DNA from 2 places in the Serratia montpellierensis genome. Region 2 is predicted to be linked to the other one. Evidence: predicted binding sites of a transcription regulator. Region 2 holds the regulator's gene; the other holds the start of a gene.

Region 1 (7,342 bases), on a different contig from region 2:
CAAACAGCGCCGCCTCGTTGCCGTAGCGTTTTTCCGGGTGGCGCCGGCGGCGACGCAGCGCCCAGACGTAGGCCAGCGCCGCCAGTACGCCGGCGATCGCCATGCGCACCGGCGCGTCGAAGCGGAACAGTCCGCTGAGCCATGCAAGCAGTTCGCTGTCGGCGAACAGGCTGGTGACGGCGATCAGCAGCGAGGCCAGCGCGGCGAGAAACGCATAGCGCGCCAGCCGCCGCCAGTCGAAAGGCTGCACGTCCACATGCTGCAGCAGTTGCTGCCGTTGTTCGGGCGTCAAGGCGCCTTCCCCAACCCAGCCGTCCAGCGCCTTGCGCACCACGGTGGCGTTCTTTTTACTGAGTTTCATGCTTCTTGTCCCTGAATCACACGCTGATTTGGCCAGTATAGCCATTGGCGGGCGGCTACGACAAAGGGAGGCTAGTGTGTATAATGCCCGCCGCAAAAGCGCACGAGGAATTATGCGATGACTGAATATAATGATGAGTACTGGATGCGTCAGGCATTGCAGCTGGCCCTGCGCGCGCAGGAAGAGGGCGAGGTGCCGGTGGGTGCGCTGCTGGTGCTGGACAATCAGGTCATCGGCGAGGGCTGGAACCGCCCGATTGGCCGACACGATCCTACCGCACACGCCGAGATCATGGCGCTGCGCCAGGGCGGCGCGGTGCTGCAAAACTACCGCCTGCTGAATGCCACGCTGTACGTCACGCTGGAGCCCTGCGTGATGTGCGCCGGTGCGATGGTGCACAGCCGTATCCGTCGGTTGGTGTATGGCGCCGCCGACGAGAAAACCGGCGCGGCCGGTTCGCTGGTGGACATTCTGCGCCATCCGGGCATGAACCATCAGGTGGAGATCGTCTCGGGCGTGCTGGCGGACGAATGCGCCGCCACCCTGAGCAATTTCTTCCGCCTGCGCCGCGAACAAAAAAAAGCGCTCAGGCTGGCGCAGCGGGCGGCGGATAAGCCGGAATAATCAGTAGTTGAGCGCCAGTTCCGGCATCACCGTCGGATAGCCTTTCCCCAACGCCTCCTGCTCGGCGGCCGCTTGCGTCGCCTTTCTCTCTTTTTCCTGCAGATAGCCCACCAGGCTGACCTGGTAGCGGCGGATATTTTCTACATAGTTGTAGGCTTCACGCCCGCGCGCATAGCCGTAGGTCAACTGCGGGTAGTAGCGTTTTTGGCTGAGCATCGGCAGGCGCTGTTTGACGTCGACCCAACTGTCCGGATTGCCTTTTTGCGTCTTGGTCAGCTTGCGCGCGTCCAGCATGTGGCCCCAGCCCATGTTGTAGGCCGCCAGCGAGAACCAGATGCGCTCGTCTTCCGGCACGCTGTCCGGCACCTTGGCCATCAGCCGCTGCAGGTAAAGGGCGCCGCCCTGAACGCTCTCTTCCGGATCGAGGCGGTCGTTGACCCCCAGGCCGTCGGCGGTGGCGCGGGTCAGCATCATCAGGCCGCGCACGCCGGTGGGCGAGGTGGCCTGCGGATTCCAGTGCGATTCCTGATAGGCGATGGCCGCCAGCAGCTTCCAGTCGATCTCGTTGGCGTGCTTCTCGAACAGCGGGCGGAAGTTGGGCAGCACCGAATCGATGGCCGACAGGAAGGTTTTGGTGTCCACATAGTCGAAGCTGCCGACGTGGCCAAGGTACTTCTCTTCCAGCCGCGCCAGGGTGCCGTCGTCTACCATCTGGCTGTAGAAGTCCAGCATCGCCGCGTACAGGCTGTCGTCGCCGTCGCGTTTCAGATACCAGGTGACCGGCTCTTCGTCGGTGACGTCGAACGCCACCGCCAACTGCGGATGGATGCGCTGCAGCAGCGCGATGGTCACCGAATCGCCGAGGGTGTAGTCCAGCTTGCCGTCGGCAACCCGCTCCAGCAGCTCTTTGGAGGTGAGATCGCTGGAGGCTTCCCAGGCGAGATCCGGGTATTTATCCTGTTTGAGCTGCTTTAGCGTGCTGACGTGCGCAGAACCGGAGGCGACCGCCAGCTTGCCTTTAATGTCGGCGAAGCCTTTTGGCCGCGGGGTGCCCAGCCGGTACACCAGCTGTTGGGAAACGGAGTAGTAGGCGGGGCCGGTGCGTGCGCGGCTGAGGCGCTCCTGGTTGTAGATAAGGCCTGCCGCCAGCAGGTCGGCGTCATCGTCGTCCAGATCGTCGAACAGGTCATTGATGTTCTGATGGGGGATCACCACCAGCTTTACCCCGAGGTAGTTGGCGAAGCGCTTGGCCAGTTCGTAGTCGAGCCCACCCGGCCCTTGCTTGGTGTTGAAATAGGTCAGCGGTGAATTCAGCGTGCTGATACGCAACTCGCCGCGGGAGATGATCTCCTGGAGTTGCCCGCCCTGGCCGCTGCGCCAGGTAATATTGGGCCACAGCGCGAGAGCCAGAAGCAGGGTGACAACGCCGATGAGGATGTAGTTTATTTTAAGACGTTTCAAATAGTTATCCAGTGGTGGCACAGGTACACCGGCGACGACAACCGCGACTTTTCTCATGGTTAAATCACCAGTGCGGGGGGCATTTTGCGCAACAAAACGCCAGTGTGCAACTTTATTGACACGTTATGACAATTCGACGGTGCGGCACGCTTTTATCAATAATCCCTACGCAAACGGTTTCGTCGGCGGCGAGGATTCTCTATAATGACGCGCGTTTTCCCCTGTTGCGCCCAATGAAGCGTCTTATCCGTCGCTTCGAAGACGAGAGAACTTTGATTATGGAAATTCTGCGTGGTTCGCCCGCTTTATCGGCTTTTCGCATTACCAAACTGCTGTCCCGCTGCCAGGACGCTCACCTGCCCGTCAGTGATATCTACGCCGAGTACGTCCACTTTGCCGATGTCAGCGCACCGCTGAGTGCCGAAGAACACGCCAAACTTCAGCGGCTGCTCAAGTACGGTCCTTCTCTCGCCGAACACGCTCCCGAAGGTCGGTTGTTGCTGGTCACGCCGCGTCCGGGCACCATTTCTCCCTGGTCTTCCAAAGCCACCGACATCGCCCACAACTGCGGTCTGCAGCAGGTGGTGCGCCTGGAGCGCGGCCTGGCGTTCTACGTCAAGGCACCCGAGCTGACGGAAACCCAGTGGCGCCAGCTTGCCGCGCTGCTGCACGATCGCATGATGGAAACCGTCTTTAGCGAGCTGCAACAGGCCGAACAGCTGTTCGCGCACCATCAGCCGGCGCCGTATCAGTCGGTCGACGTGCTGGGTGCAGGGCGCACCGCGCTGGAGCAGGCCAACCTCCGGCTCGGCCTGGCGCTGGCGCAGGACGAGATCGACTACCTGCTGAATGCCTTTACCGGTTTGGGGCGCAACCCGACGGATATCGAACTTTATATGTTCGCGCAGGCCAACTCTGAGCACTGCCGCCACAAGATTTTCAATGCCGATTGGATCATCGACGGCGAACAGCAGCCTAAATCGTTGTTCAAGATGATCAAGAACACCTATGAGCAGACGCCGGACTATGTGCTGTCGGCGTATAAAGACAACGCCGCCGTGATGGAAGGTTCGCAGGTCGGTCGCTTCTTCGCCGCGCCGGACAACGGCACGTATGATTACCATCAGGAAGACGCGCACATCCTGATGAAAGTGGAAACCCACAACCACCCGACGGCGATCTCACCGTGGCCGGGCGCCGCGACCGGCTCCGGCGGCGAGATCCGCGACGAGGGGGCTACCGGCCGCGGCGCCAAGCCGAAGGCCGGCCTGGTCGGCTTCTCGGTGTCCAACCTGCGCATTCCCGGCTTTGAACAGCCGTGGGAGCAGGATTTCGGCAAGCCGGAACGCATCGTCACCGCGCTGGATATCATGACCGAAGGCCCGCTGGGCGGCGCGGCGTTCAACAACGAATTCGGTCGTCCGGCGCTGCTGGGCTACTTCCGTACCTATGAAGAGCGCGTCAACAGCCACAACGGCGTTGAGCTGCGCGGCTACCACAAACCGATCATGCTGGCGGGCGGCATCGGCAACATCCGTGCCGATCACGTGCAGAAAGGGGAAATCACCGTCGGCGCCAAGCTGGTGGTGCTGGGCGGCCCGGCGATGAATATCGGCCTGGGCGGCGGCGCGGCCTCGTCGATGGCGTCAGGTCAGTCCGATGCCGATCTGGACTTCGCTTCGGTGCAGCGCGACAACCCGGAAATGGAGCGCCGCTGTCAGGAAGTGATCGACCGCTGCTGGCAGTTGGGTGACCAGAACCCGATCCTGTTTATCCATGACGTCGGCGCTGGCGGCCTGTCCAACGCCATGCCGGAGCTGGTGAGCGACGGCGGCCGCGGCGGCCGCTTCGAGCTGCGCGATATCCTCAACGACGAGCCGGGCATGAGCCCGCTGGAAGTGTGGTGCAACGAATCGCAGGAACGTTACGTGATGGCGATTGCCCCGGCGCAGATGGCGCAGTTCGACGAGATCTGCCGCCGCGAGCGCGCACCTTATGCGGTGATCGGCGAAGCGACCGAAGAACAGCACCTGACGCTGAACGACCGCCACTTCGACAACCAGCCGATCGACATGCCGCTGGACGTGCTGCTCGGCAAGACGCCGAAAATGACCCGCGACGTTACCCGCCTGCAGGCGCATGGCGAGGCGGTGCAGCGTGAGAACATCACGCTGGCCGACGCGGTGAAACGCGTGCTGCATCTGCCGGCCGTTGCGGAGAAAACCTTCCTGATCACCATCGGCGATCGCACCGTTACCGGCATGGTGGCGCGTGACCAGATGGTCGGCCCGTGGCAGATCCCGGTAGCCGACTGCGCGGTGACCACCGCCAGCCTGGACAGCTACTACGGCGAAGCGATGTCGCTCGGCGAACGTGCGCCGGTGGCGCTGCTGGACTTCGCCGCCTCCGGCCGCCTGGCGGTCGGGGAAGCGCTGACCAACCTGGCCGCCACGGAAATCGGCAGCCTGAAGCGCGTGAAGCTGTCCGCCAACTGGATGGCCGCCGCCGGCCACCCGGGCGAAGACGCCGGCCTGTACGAAGCGGTGAAAGCGGTGGGCGAAGAGCTGTGCCCGGCGCTGGGCATCACCATTCCGGTGGGCAAAGACTCCATGTCGATGAAAACCCGCTGGCAGGAAGGCAATGAACAGCGCGAAATGACATCGCCGCTGTCGCTGGTCATCACCGCCTTCGCCCGCGTGGAGGATGTGCGCCACACCGTGACGCCGCAGCTGCGCACCGATAAGGGCGACAGCGCGCTGCTGTTGATCGACCTGGGCAACGGCCATAACGCGCTGGGCGCCACCGCGTTGGCGCAGGTTTATCGCCAGCTGGGCGACAAACCGGCCGACGTGCGCAACGTTGCGCAGCTGGCGGGCTTCTTCAACGCCATGCAGCAGCTGGTGGCCGATCAAGCGCTGCTGGCTTACCACGACCGCGCCGACGGTGGTCTGCTGGTGACGCTGGCGGAGATGGCCTTCGCCGGTCACTGCGGCGTAGACGTCAATCTCGACGGCCTCGGCGACGATGCGCTGGCGGTACTGTTCAACGAAGAGCTGGGCGCGGTGATCCAGGTGAGCGCTGAACGTCTCGACGACGTGAAGCAGGCGTTCGCGCAGCACGGTCTGACCGACAACGTGCATCACATCGGCAGCGTGCAGGCCGGCGATCGTTTCGTCATCACCCAACACGGCAAGGCGCTGTACAGCGAAAGCCGCAATACGCTGCGCACCTGGTGGGCGGAAACCACCTGGCAGATGCAGCGGCTGCGCGACAACCCGGCGTGTGCCGATCAGGAACATCAGGCCAAACAGGATGAACAAGATCCCGGCCTGAACGTGAAGCTGACCTTCGCACCGGAGGAAGACATCGCCGCGCCGTACATCGCCAAGGGCGCTCGCCCGAAAGTGGCGGTGCTGCGCGAGCAGGGGGTGAACTCCCACGTTGAAATGGCGGCGGCGTTCCACCGTGCCGGCTTTGACGCGGTGGACGTGCACATGAGCGATCTGCTGGCAGGGCGCCGCGATCTGCAGGATTTCCATACGCTGGTGGCCTGCGGCGGTTTCTCTTACGGTGACGTACTGGGCGCCGGCGAAGGCTGGGCGAAGTCTATCCTGTTCAACGAGCGGGTGCGCGACGAGTTCGAAGCGTTCTTCCACCGTCCACAGACGCTGGCGCTGGGCGTATGCAACGGCTGCCAGATGATGTCCAACCTGCGCGAGCTGATCCCGGGCGCCGAACACTGGCCGCGCTTTGTGCGCAATCTGTCGGATCGCTTCGAGGCGCGCTTCAGCCTGGTGGAAGTGGCGGCCAGCCCGTCGCTGTTCCTGCAGGGTATGACCGGTTCGCGCATGCCGATCGCCGTTTCCCACGGTGAAGGGCATGTCGAAGTGCGCGATGCGGCGCATCTGGCGGCGCTGGAAAGCCACGGTTTGGTGGCGCTGCGTTTCGTCAACAACGCCGGTCAGGTGACGGAAGCTTACCCGGCTAACCCGAACGGTTCGCCGAACGGCATTACCGCCGTGACCAGCGCCAACGGACGTGCCACGGTGATGATGCCGCACCCGGAACGCGTGTTCCGCACGGTGAGCAACTCCTGGCACCCGGAAGAGTGGGGCGAGGACAGCCCGTGGATGCGCATGTTCCGCAACGCCCGTAAGCAGCTGGGCTAAAAACGGCCACCACCGTACAGAGGGCGCAAGCAATTGCGCCCTTTTTTATGGCCGGCGCTCGCCGACTGGCGGCAGTGTCTGCATTTTGCGACAGGCGCTATTTTCCCTGTCGCTAAATGGAGACATTTAACCGTTTGATTTTATTGGTGGTAAGCGGGTTTGGCTTTAGTTGTCTGCATTTGGCGACAGCGCGGCGTTTTTTTCATCGCTCATCGGGGCGTGATGCGCAAAGAAATTTGCTGATATAATTTTATTTTTTAATAAAATCATCAATTTATAATTTTAATTGCAAAGTTGGCACGCAACGTGCATTATTCTCGTCAGTTGCTCATTCAACTTTTTATGACGGCGCCGTAATTAGACGGCAAATCGCCTCATAAGCCTCCGAATGATGCCAAAGAAATGGTGCCTATCGTCCAACCAAACCGATAACAGACCGTGCAAACGGCTTTATCAAGCATCGGGCGACACGTGGAGTGAGGCACCGCCTGTATCCAACTGTGATGAAGGGTTCATCAATCCTGGATACTTACGGATGCTATTCGTCCTGTTCGATGCCAGCCGCTGCGCTACATCACCCTGGGGACGAGGTTCAAGGGCATCCACACTTTCCTTGCGTTGGGGCAAGTTTCTTGCCCCGATGTCAATTCTCAACGCTGCGCTTATCCCTGTTTCGTTGCCTATGCCCTCGAACGCAGACGTTCTCCCTATACTCTCGCTTTCGCAC
Region 2 (7,342 bases):
AAATGGATGAAGATGGCTGGCTGCAGCAGGACGAGACCCTGCACTTCCACGTGGAGCCTTTCGAGGGCGCCAACCTGCAGCCGGAAGCGTTGGCGTTTAACGGCATCGATCCGCACAACCCACTGCGCGGCGCGGTCAGCGAATACGACGCGCTGCACGCCATTTTCAAAGCGGTGCGCAAAGGGCTCAAGGATCGCGGTTGCAATCGGGCCATTATCGTGGCGCACAACGCCAACTTCGATCACAGCTTCCTGATGGCCGCGGCCGAACGCGCCGGCCTGAAGCGCAACCCGTTCCATCCGTTCGCCACCTTCGATACCGCCGCGCTGAGCGGTCTGGTGCTGGGCCAAACGGTACTGGCGAAAGCCTGCATCGCCGCCGGCATGCCGTTCGACAGCAGCCAGGCACACTCCGCGCTGTACGACACCGAACAAACCGCCCTGCTGTTTTGTGAGCTGGTTAACCGCTGGAAACGCCTCGGCGGCTGGCCGCTGCCCGCCGGCGATCTCGCCGAATAAGCCCAACAAAAAAGGCGGCCCAGTTTGCACTGGCGCCGCCCGATACGCGATAACCGCAAGCCTGTCGATTAAGACTGCTGGTCTTCCTGCGCTTTATACTTTTCTGCCGTTTCTTTGATCAGCTGCTGCAGTTCGCCGCGCTGATACATCTCGATGATGATATCGCAACCGCCGACCAGCTCACCGTCTACCCACAGCTGTGGGAACGTAGGCCAATTGGCGTATTTTGGCAGCTCGGCGCGGATGTCCGGGTTTTGCAGAATATCCACGTAGGCGAAACGCTCGCCGCAGGCGGACAGCGCTTGCACAGCCTGTGCAGAGAAACCGCAGCTCGGCAGCTTTGGCGAACCTTTCATGTACAGCAGAATCGGGTTTTCAGCGATCTGGTGCTGAATTTTTTCAAGTGTCGTCGTCATTTATTGCTTCCTCAAGCCACATTTCATGGCTACAACATGCATCACGCGGGCTATTGTAGCGGCTGGAACAGTCGCAAGAAAACGCCATCTTTTGCAAGGATATTCGCCCGCCGCCGATCGCGTTTCACCGGCCACGTCATTCCGGTCAAAACATACGTTGAGAATAACATTTTTAATCCGACCATTTCACTAATATATTGCGCCGCGATGACGACGCGGCTTAATTATATCCGCCGCCGCCCCCTGGCGTTTTTTCATACATTAACGGGCTGATTTTAAACCAAAAAAAATGTCATTAACGTTTTCTCACAATATGGATTATTATTTATGAGTTCTTCGCTGTTTTATATGGCGAAATTCGGGAATACTGTAACTCTTTCGATATCCGTTTCGGGGCCAAGGTTGGTGACGTCGACATGCGTTTAATTCTTACGCTCTTTGCGCTGCTGTTTACGCAGCTCTTCTTCAATTTGGCGCACGCTGCGCCACAGGCGCGTGTTGCCGCCGAGCAGCGTAAAAGCCATGCTAATGAAGCGCGGCCCGATGACCGCAGAAAAAAGAAAGCGGACAAAGCCGCTAAAAAAGCCAAAGTGACGGCTCCCGAGAAAAAAGCCAAGACCGCCAAGGCGAAAAGCGAGAAAAGCGCGAAAAAGATCGCCAGCGCCAAACCCAAGGCCAAAGCGCAGAAAACAGCCAAGATTAAAGTTACCCCGCCGAAAAAGGGCTATAAAAAAGGCTATGGCCGCCACCGCGAAGCCGGTATGGCCACCGCCAAACTGGCGCGTGAAGAAAAGCCGTTGAAACTCAGTCCCGCCCACAAAAAACGCTACCAACACGCCAAACAAACCGCGATGGCCAAGCTGATGGGCCAGATGGGCAAACCTTACCGCTGGGGCGGCAGCTCGCCGCGCACCGGCTTCGACTGCAGCGGCCTTATCTATTACGCCTACAAAGACGTAGTGAAAATCAAGATGCCGCGCACCGCCAACGAGATGTATCACCTGCGCGATGCGGCGCCGATCAAGAAAAGCGAACTGGAAAGCGGCGATCTGGTGTTCTTCCGCATCAACAACCGCGGCGTGGCGGACCATGTTGGCGTCTACCTCGGCAACGGCAAATTCATCCAGTCGCCGCGCACCGGCGAAGAGATCCGCATCAGCCAGCTCGATAACGACTATTGGCAAAACCACTACATCGGCGCACGCCGCGTAGTGACGCCGAAAACTATCCGTTAATTCCCTGTTTTGCGCGGTTGCGGCCCTGGTCGCAACCGCCTGCTCAAGCTATCGCCCATCGCACCGCCCCACGCGCATTTCTCGCTTTTCTTCCTGTTTTTTATGACGAAAATTGTTAAGATTGAATGACCACAATAAAAAACGGCCCATATGATTCTCGCCCGGCGGGAAGCGAATGGCGCTGTAAAGGAGGAAGCAATGTCGTTTGAATTACCTGCATTACCGTATGAGAAAAACGCGCTCGAGCCGCACATCTCCGCCGAGACCCTGGAATACCACTACGGCAAGCACCACAACACCTACGTGGTTAACCTGAACAACCTGGTGAAAGGCAGCGAGTTCGAGGGCAAATCGCTCGAAGAGATCATCAAGACCTCTAACGGCGGCGTCTTCAACAACGCCGCGCAGGTGTGGAACCACACCTTCTACTGGCACTGCCTGTCACCACAGGGCGGCGGTGAACCGCAGGGCGAACTGGCGGCGGCGATCGTCAAATCCTTCGGCTCTTTCGCTGCGTTCAAAGAGCAGTTCACCGATGCCGCAGTGAAAAACTTCGGTGCAGGCTGGACCTGGCTGGTGAAAAAACCGGACGGCGCGCTGGCGATCGTCAACACCTCCAACGCGGCCACCCCGCTGACCGGTGAAGACAAACCGCTGCTGACAGTTGACGTGTGGGAACACGCGTATTACATCGATTACCGCAATGCGCGTCCAAAATACCTGGAAAACTTCTGGGCGTTGGTCAACTGGACCTTCGCAGCGGAAAACCTGCGCTTACGCCAGGTTCTGAGGTGATGAGGCGCAGCCAGGCTGCGCCTTTTTTATCGCCGGCGGGAAATCAATTCAACGCGGCAACGAAGCTGAAAGCGATAATGACCGCCAACGCGCAGACGGTAGTGAACAGCGACATCTTCAATTCGGTATCCATGACAACTCCTTTAAAATAGGCTTTCCTAAGGATAAAAGGCGCACAATTAGTACGTCAAATCATTTTCCCACAGTTCGCCGATAAAATCTTGTTATCATTTCCCGGTTTATAATCTCGATTACCTCTTCCACTTTTGTTCAATATGCGACAAAATTCGCAGTTCACAACTGCGTACCGGCATCCATGCCCCTCCTGATTAAGCGCTGAAGACTTCAACACACTAAAAACTCAGTTTTCGCTTCTCTGGAGAAGGATCTACGTAGGCAAACGATTAACATCACACTTACATGCTGTAAACATGTGAGTTCAGGAGTCATTCCTTACATGGCAACGATTAAAGATGTGGCCAAACGCGCGGGCGTTTCCACCACCACCGTTTCGCACGTCATCAATAAGACTCGTTTCGTCGCCGAAGAGACCAAAGCGGCCGTGTGGGCCGCCATTAAAGAGCTGCACTATTCGCCGAGCGCCGTGGCGCGCAGCCTGAAAGTCAATCACACCAAATCGATCGGCCTGCTGGCCACCTCGAGCGAAGCCCCCTACTTTGCCGAAGTGATCGAAGCGGTGGAAAACAGCTGCTACAGCAAAGGCTACACCCTGATCCTGTGCAACTCGCACAACAATCTGGACAAGCAGCGCGCCTACCTGGCGATGCTGGCCCAAAAGCGCGTCGACGGCCTGCTGGTCATGTGCTCCGAGTACCCGGATCAGTTGCTGGGCATGCTGGAAGACTACCGTAACATCCCGATGGTGGTGATGGACTGGGGCGCCGCGCGCGGCGACTTCACCGACACCATCATCGATAACGCATTCGAAGGCGGCTATCTGGCCGGCCGTTACCTGATCGAACGCGGTCACCGCGAGATCGGCGCCATTCCGGGCCAGCTGTCGCGCAACACCGGCGGCGGCCGTCACCAGGGCTTTATGAAGGCGCTGCAGGAAGCGCATATCGACATTCGCGAAGAGTGGATCGTCCAGGGCGACTTCGAGCCGGAGTCCGGCTACAAGGCGATGCACCAAATTCTGTCGCAAAAACAGCGGCCGACCGCGGTATTCTGCGGCGGTGATATCATGGCGATGGGTGCCATCTGCGCCGCCGACGAGCTGGGCCTGCGGGTGCCGCAGGATATTTCCGTGATCGGCTACGACAACGTGCGCAACGCCCGCTACTTCACCCCGGCGCTGACCACCATTCACCAGCCGAAAGAGCGCCTGGGCGAAATGGCCTTCACCATGCTGCTGGATCGCATCATCAGCAAGCGCGAAGAGTCGCAGGTGATCGAAGTGCATCCGAAGCTGATCGAACGCCGCTCGGTCGCCGACGGGCCGTTCATCGACTACCGCCGCTAATCCCCCGCGCCGGAAGCCTGCGCGGCTTCCGGCTTCGCCTCGCTCAGCCACTCCTGATTCAGCGTCTCCCCATCGCCCAGATACGCCAGCAGCCAGCTCATCGCCGGTGACGGTTTATCCTGCTGCCAGGTCAGGCAGCACGGGCTGGCGGGAAACGGCTGCTGCAGCTGCAACGCCTTCAACTCACCGCGCTGCACCCGCGGCAGCGCCAGATGCGCCGGCATCATACCGACGCACAACCCGGCGCACAGACAGTCGAGCGCCGAGGTCCAGTCCGGCACCACCAGCCGCCGCTGGTTATCCAGCGTCCAGGTGACGCGCTTGGGCAGATTGCGCGAAGTGTCTTCCAGACAAAGCGCAGGGTACGGCCTAAGCCGATCGTCATTCAGCGGCCCTGCCAGTTGCGCGAGCGGGTGCTGTGGGCTGACCACGCACAGCCAGTTCATATACCCCATGTCGCGAAAGGCGAAGCCGCCGCCGACCGGCACCGCGCGGGTGGCACCGATCGCCATGTCCGCTCTGCCGTCCACTAACGCATCCCACACGCCGTTAAACACCTCGGGTTGCAACATCAGTTCGACATCGGGGAAATGCCGGTAAAAATCCAGCACCAGCTGGCGGCTGCGCTGCGGTTTGACGATGATGTCCACGGCGATATTCAGCTGGCCGCGCCACCCGTTGGCCACCTGCTGACAGTGGCGGCGGGTGTCGAGCATTTTTTTGATAACAACTCGCGCATCCTTGATAAACAGCGCACCGGCCGGCGTCAACTCCACATCACGGTGACGCCGCTCAAACAGCGGCACCGCCAGCCATTGTTCCAGCTGCCGTACCGTGTAGCTCACCGCCGACGGCACCCGGTGCAGCTCCTGCGCCGCCGCGCTGAAACTGCCGGTACGCGCCACCGCGTCGACCACTTCAAGAGAATATTCAGACCACATCGCTTTGCCTTCAATTTTTTTAACAGCACTTTGCAAATATTACCGTTTCACAAGCAGAGATCCAGCCGGATACACTGGCCGGCGCTAAAAACCTGCGACACTAAAATATTAACGAGAAATACCATGCGAAATTCCTTTGGTTTTATGTTCTATCTCGCCGGCCTGAGCATGCTGGGTTATCTGGCGACCGATATGTACCTGCCCGCCTTTGGCGCCATGCGGGAGGAACTGCAAATTTCCGCCGGCGCGGTCAGCGCCAGCCTGAGCATCTTCCTGGCCGGCTTCGCCTTCGCGCAGCTGCTGTGGGGGCCGCTCTCCGACCGCCTGGGCCGCAAACCGGTATTATTGATCGGCCTGACGCTGTTCGCCGTCGGCTGCCTGGGCATGCTGTGGGTGGAGAACGCCGTGCAGCTTTGGATCCTGCGTTTTATCCAGGCCGTTGGCGTCTGCTCCGCCGCCGCCATCTGGCAAGCGCTGGTGGTCGACCGCTATCGCGAAGGCCAGGCCAATCGCGTATTCGCCACCATCATGCCGCTGGTCGCGCTGTCGCCGGCGCTGGCGCCGCTGCTGGGCGCCTGGCTGCTGAACCACGCCAGCTGGCGTGCGATCTTCGCCGTGCTGCTGGCCATCACCGCCCTGCTGCTGCTGCCGACGCTGTTGCTCAAAGATCGCGCCAAAACGCAACCCACCGCCGATGCGCCAAAAAACGGCGTCAGCTTCTGGCAACTGTTGAAATCCCCGGTGTTCAGCGGCAACGTCGCCATGTACGCCGCCTGCTCGGCCGGCTTCTTTGCCTGGCTGACCGGCTCGCCGTTCATCCTCGGTGATATGGGCTACGGCCCGAGCGACATCGGTCTGAGCTATGTGCCGCAAACGCTGGCTTTTCTGCTGGGGGGCTATGGCTGTCGCGCCGCGCTAAAGCGCATCAATGGCAAAACCCTGCTGCCGTGGCTGCTGGTAGCTTATGGTGTCAGCATGGCGGCGCTGTATCTGGTGGCAACCCTGACCGCTCCGACGCTCACCACGCTGCTGATCCCGTTCTGCGTGATGGCGCTGGTCAACGGCGCCGGCTACCCGATCATGGTGGCGAATGCGCTGATGCCGTTCCCGGAAAGCAGCGGTAAAGCCGCCGCGCTGCAAAATACGCTGCAGCTGGGGCTGTGTTTTGTGGCGAGCATGCTGGTGTCGGCGTTTATTGCCCAGCCGCTGTTGGCGACGGTGACGGTGATGGTATCGACGGTGATCCTGGCCGCGCTGGGGTATTTCCTGCAGCGGGGAAAAGTGGCCGATGCGCAGCAAAAAGCGCAGCGGGAGCATGCTAACTCAGCGTCATAATTACTAAGCTCAATAATCACTTAAAGAATATGCGTGCCGAGTGCGATTTACAGTTGAGTCAACGTCTCGGCACGCCTATACTCAAAAACAACCTTGTAAAGTAACACCTTATAATCCCTATATCTCAATTAGCTATTGTGTACGCGCCTTGCGTCACACTCTTTTTTAAGGATGCGTTTTTCCTGCGCCGTTTGCGTCGGGCCGCTTCTTTAAATTTCCTCTGTTCATAGTCGGATATCAGACGCCGCGGGCTTATTTCCCGTCGGTAAACGTATGCACCCGCAGAAATTGTCTAAGCTGTTTCCTAACGGGTCATCAGTCAGAAGAAGGTGATGGAGAAGCTATGAGTTCATCGTGTATAGAAGATCTGAGCATCCAGGATAATCAGTGGTACCGTATCGCGCATGAAATGCTCGGCCTGGCCGGCATTGAAATCAACGGATCGCGCCCCTTCGATATTCAGGTTAAAAATCCCGAATTCTTTAAACGCGTCCTGCAGCAAGGGTCGCTGGGCCTCGGCGAAAGCTATATGGACGGTTGGTGGGAATGCGAACGGCTGGATATGTTCTTCCAGCGCGTGGTCAGCGCCGGGCTGGAGAAGAAACTCCCCCACCACCTG

What was found. Region 2 encodes PurR, which represses purine synthesis genes. Its sites were predicted from a motif close to CANGCAAACGTTTGCNTG; they were not measured.
Region 1: the regulator PurR is predicted to act here: its motif matches at 2,613-2,630, upstream of purL (phosphoribosylformylglycinamidine synthase).

Annotation. Positions count from the first base shown of each region.
Region 1 covers NZ_VOSN01000019.1:92,710-100,051, forward strand. Annotated here, with positions in the region: gene FUU19_RS20355 (DUF2157 domain-containing protein) at 1-361, opposite strand, end outside; gene tadA (tRNA adenosine(34) deaminase TadA) at 479-985, shown strand; gene mltF (membrane-bound lytic murein transglycosylase MltF) at 986-2,446, opposite strand; gene purL (phosphoribosylformylglycinamidine synthase) at 2,722-6,615, shown strand.
Region 2 covers NZ_VOSN01000022.1:360,215-367,556, reverse strand. Annotated here, with positions in the region: gene rnt (ribonuclease T) at 1-518, shown strand, start outside; gene FUU19_RS23990 (Grx4 family monothiol glutaredoxin) at 587-934, opposite strand; gene FUU19_RS23985 (C40 family peptidase) at 1,351-2,169, shown strand; gene sodB (superoxide dismutase [Fe]) at 2,368-2,964, shown strand; gene cydH (cytochrome bd-I oxidase subunit CydH) at 3,008-3,097, opposite strand; gene purR (HTH-type transcriptional repressor PurR) at 3,422-4,447, shown strand; gene punR (DNA-binding transcriptional activator PunR) at 4,444-5,388, opposite strand; gene punC (purine nucleoside transporter PunC) at 5,512-6,723, shown strand; gene cfa (cyclopropane fatty acyl phospholipid synthase) at 7,067-7,342, shown strand, end outside.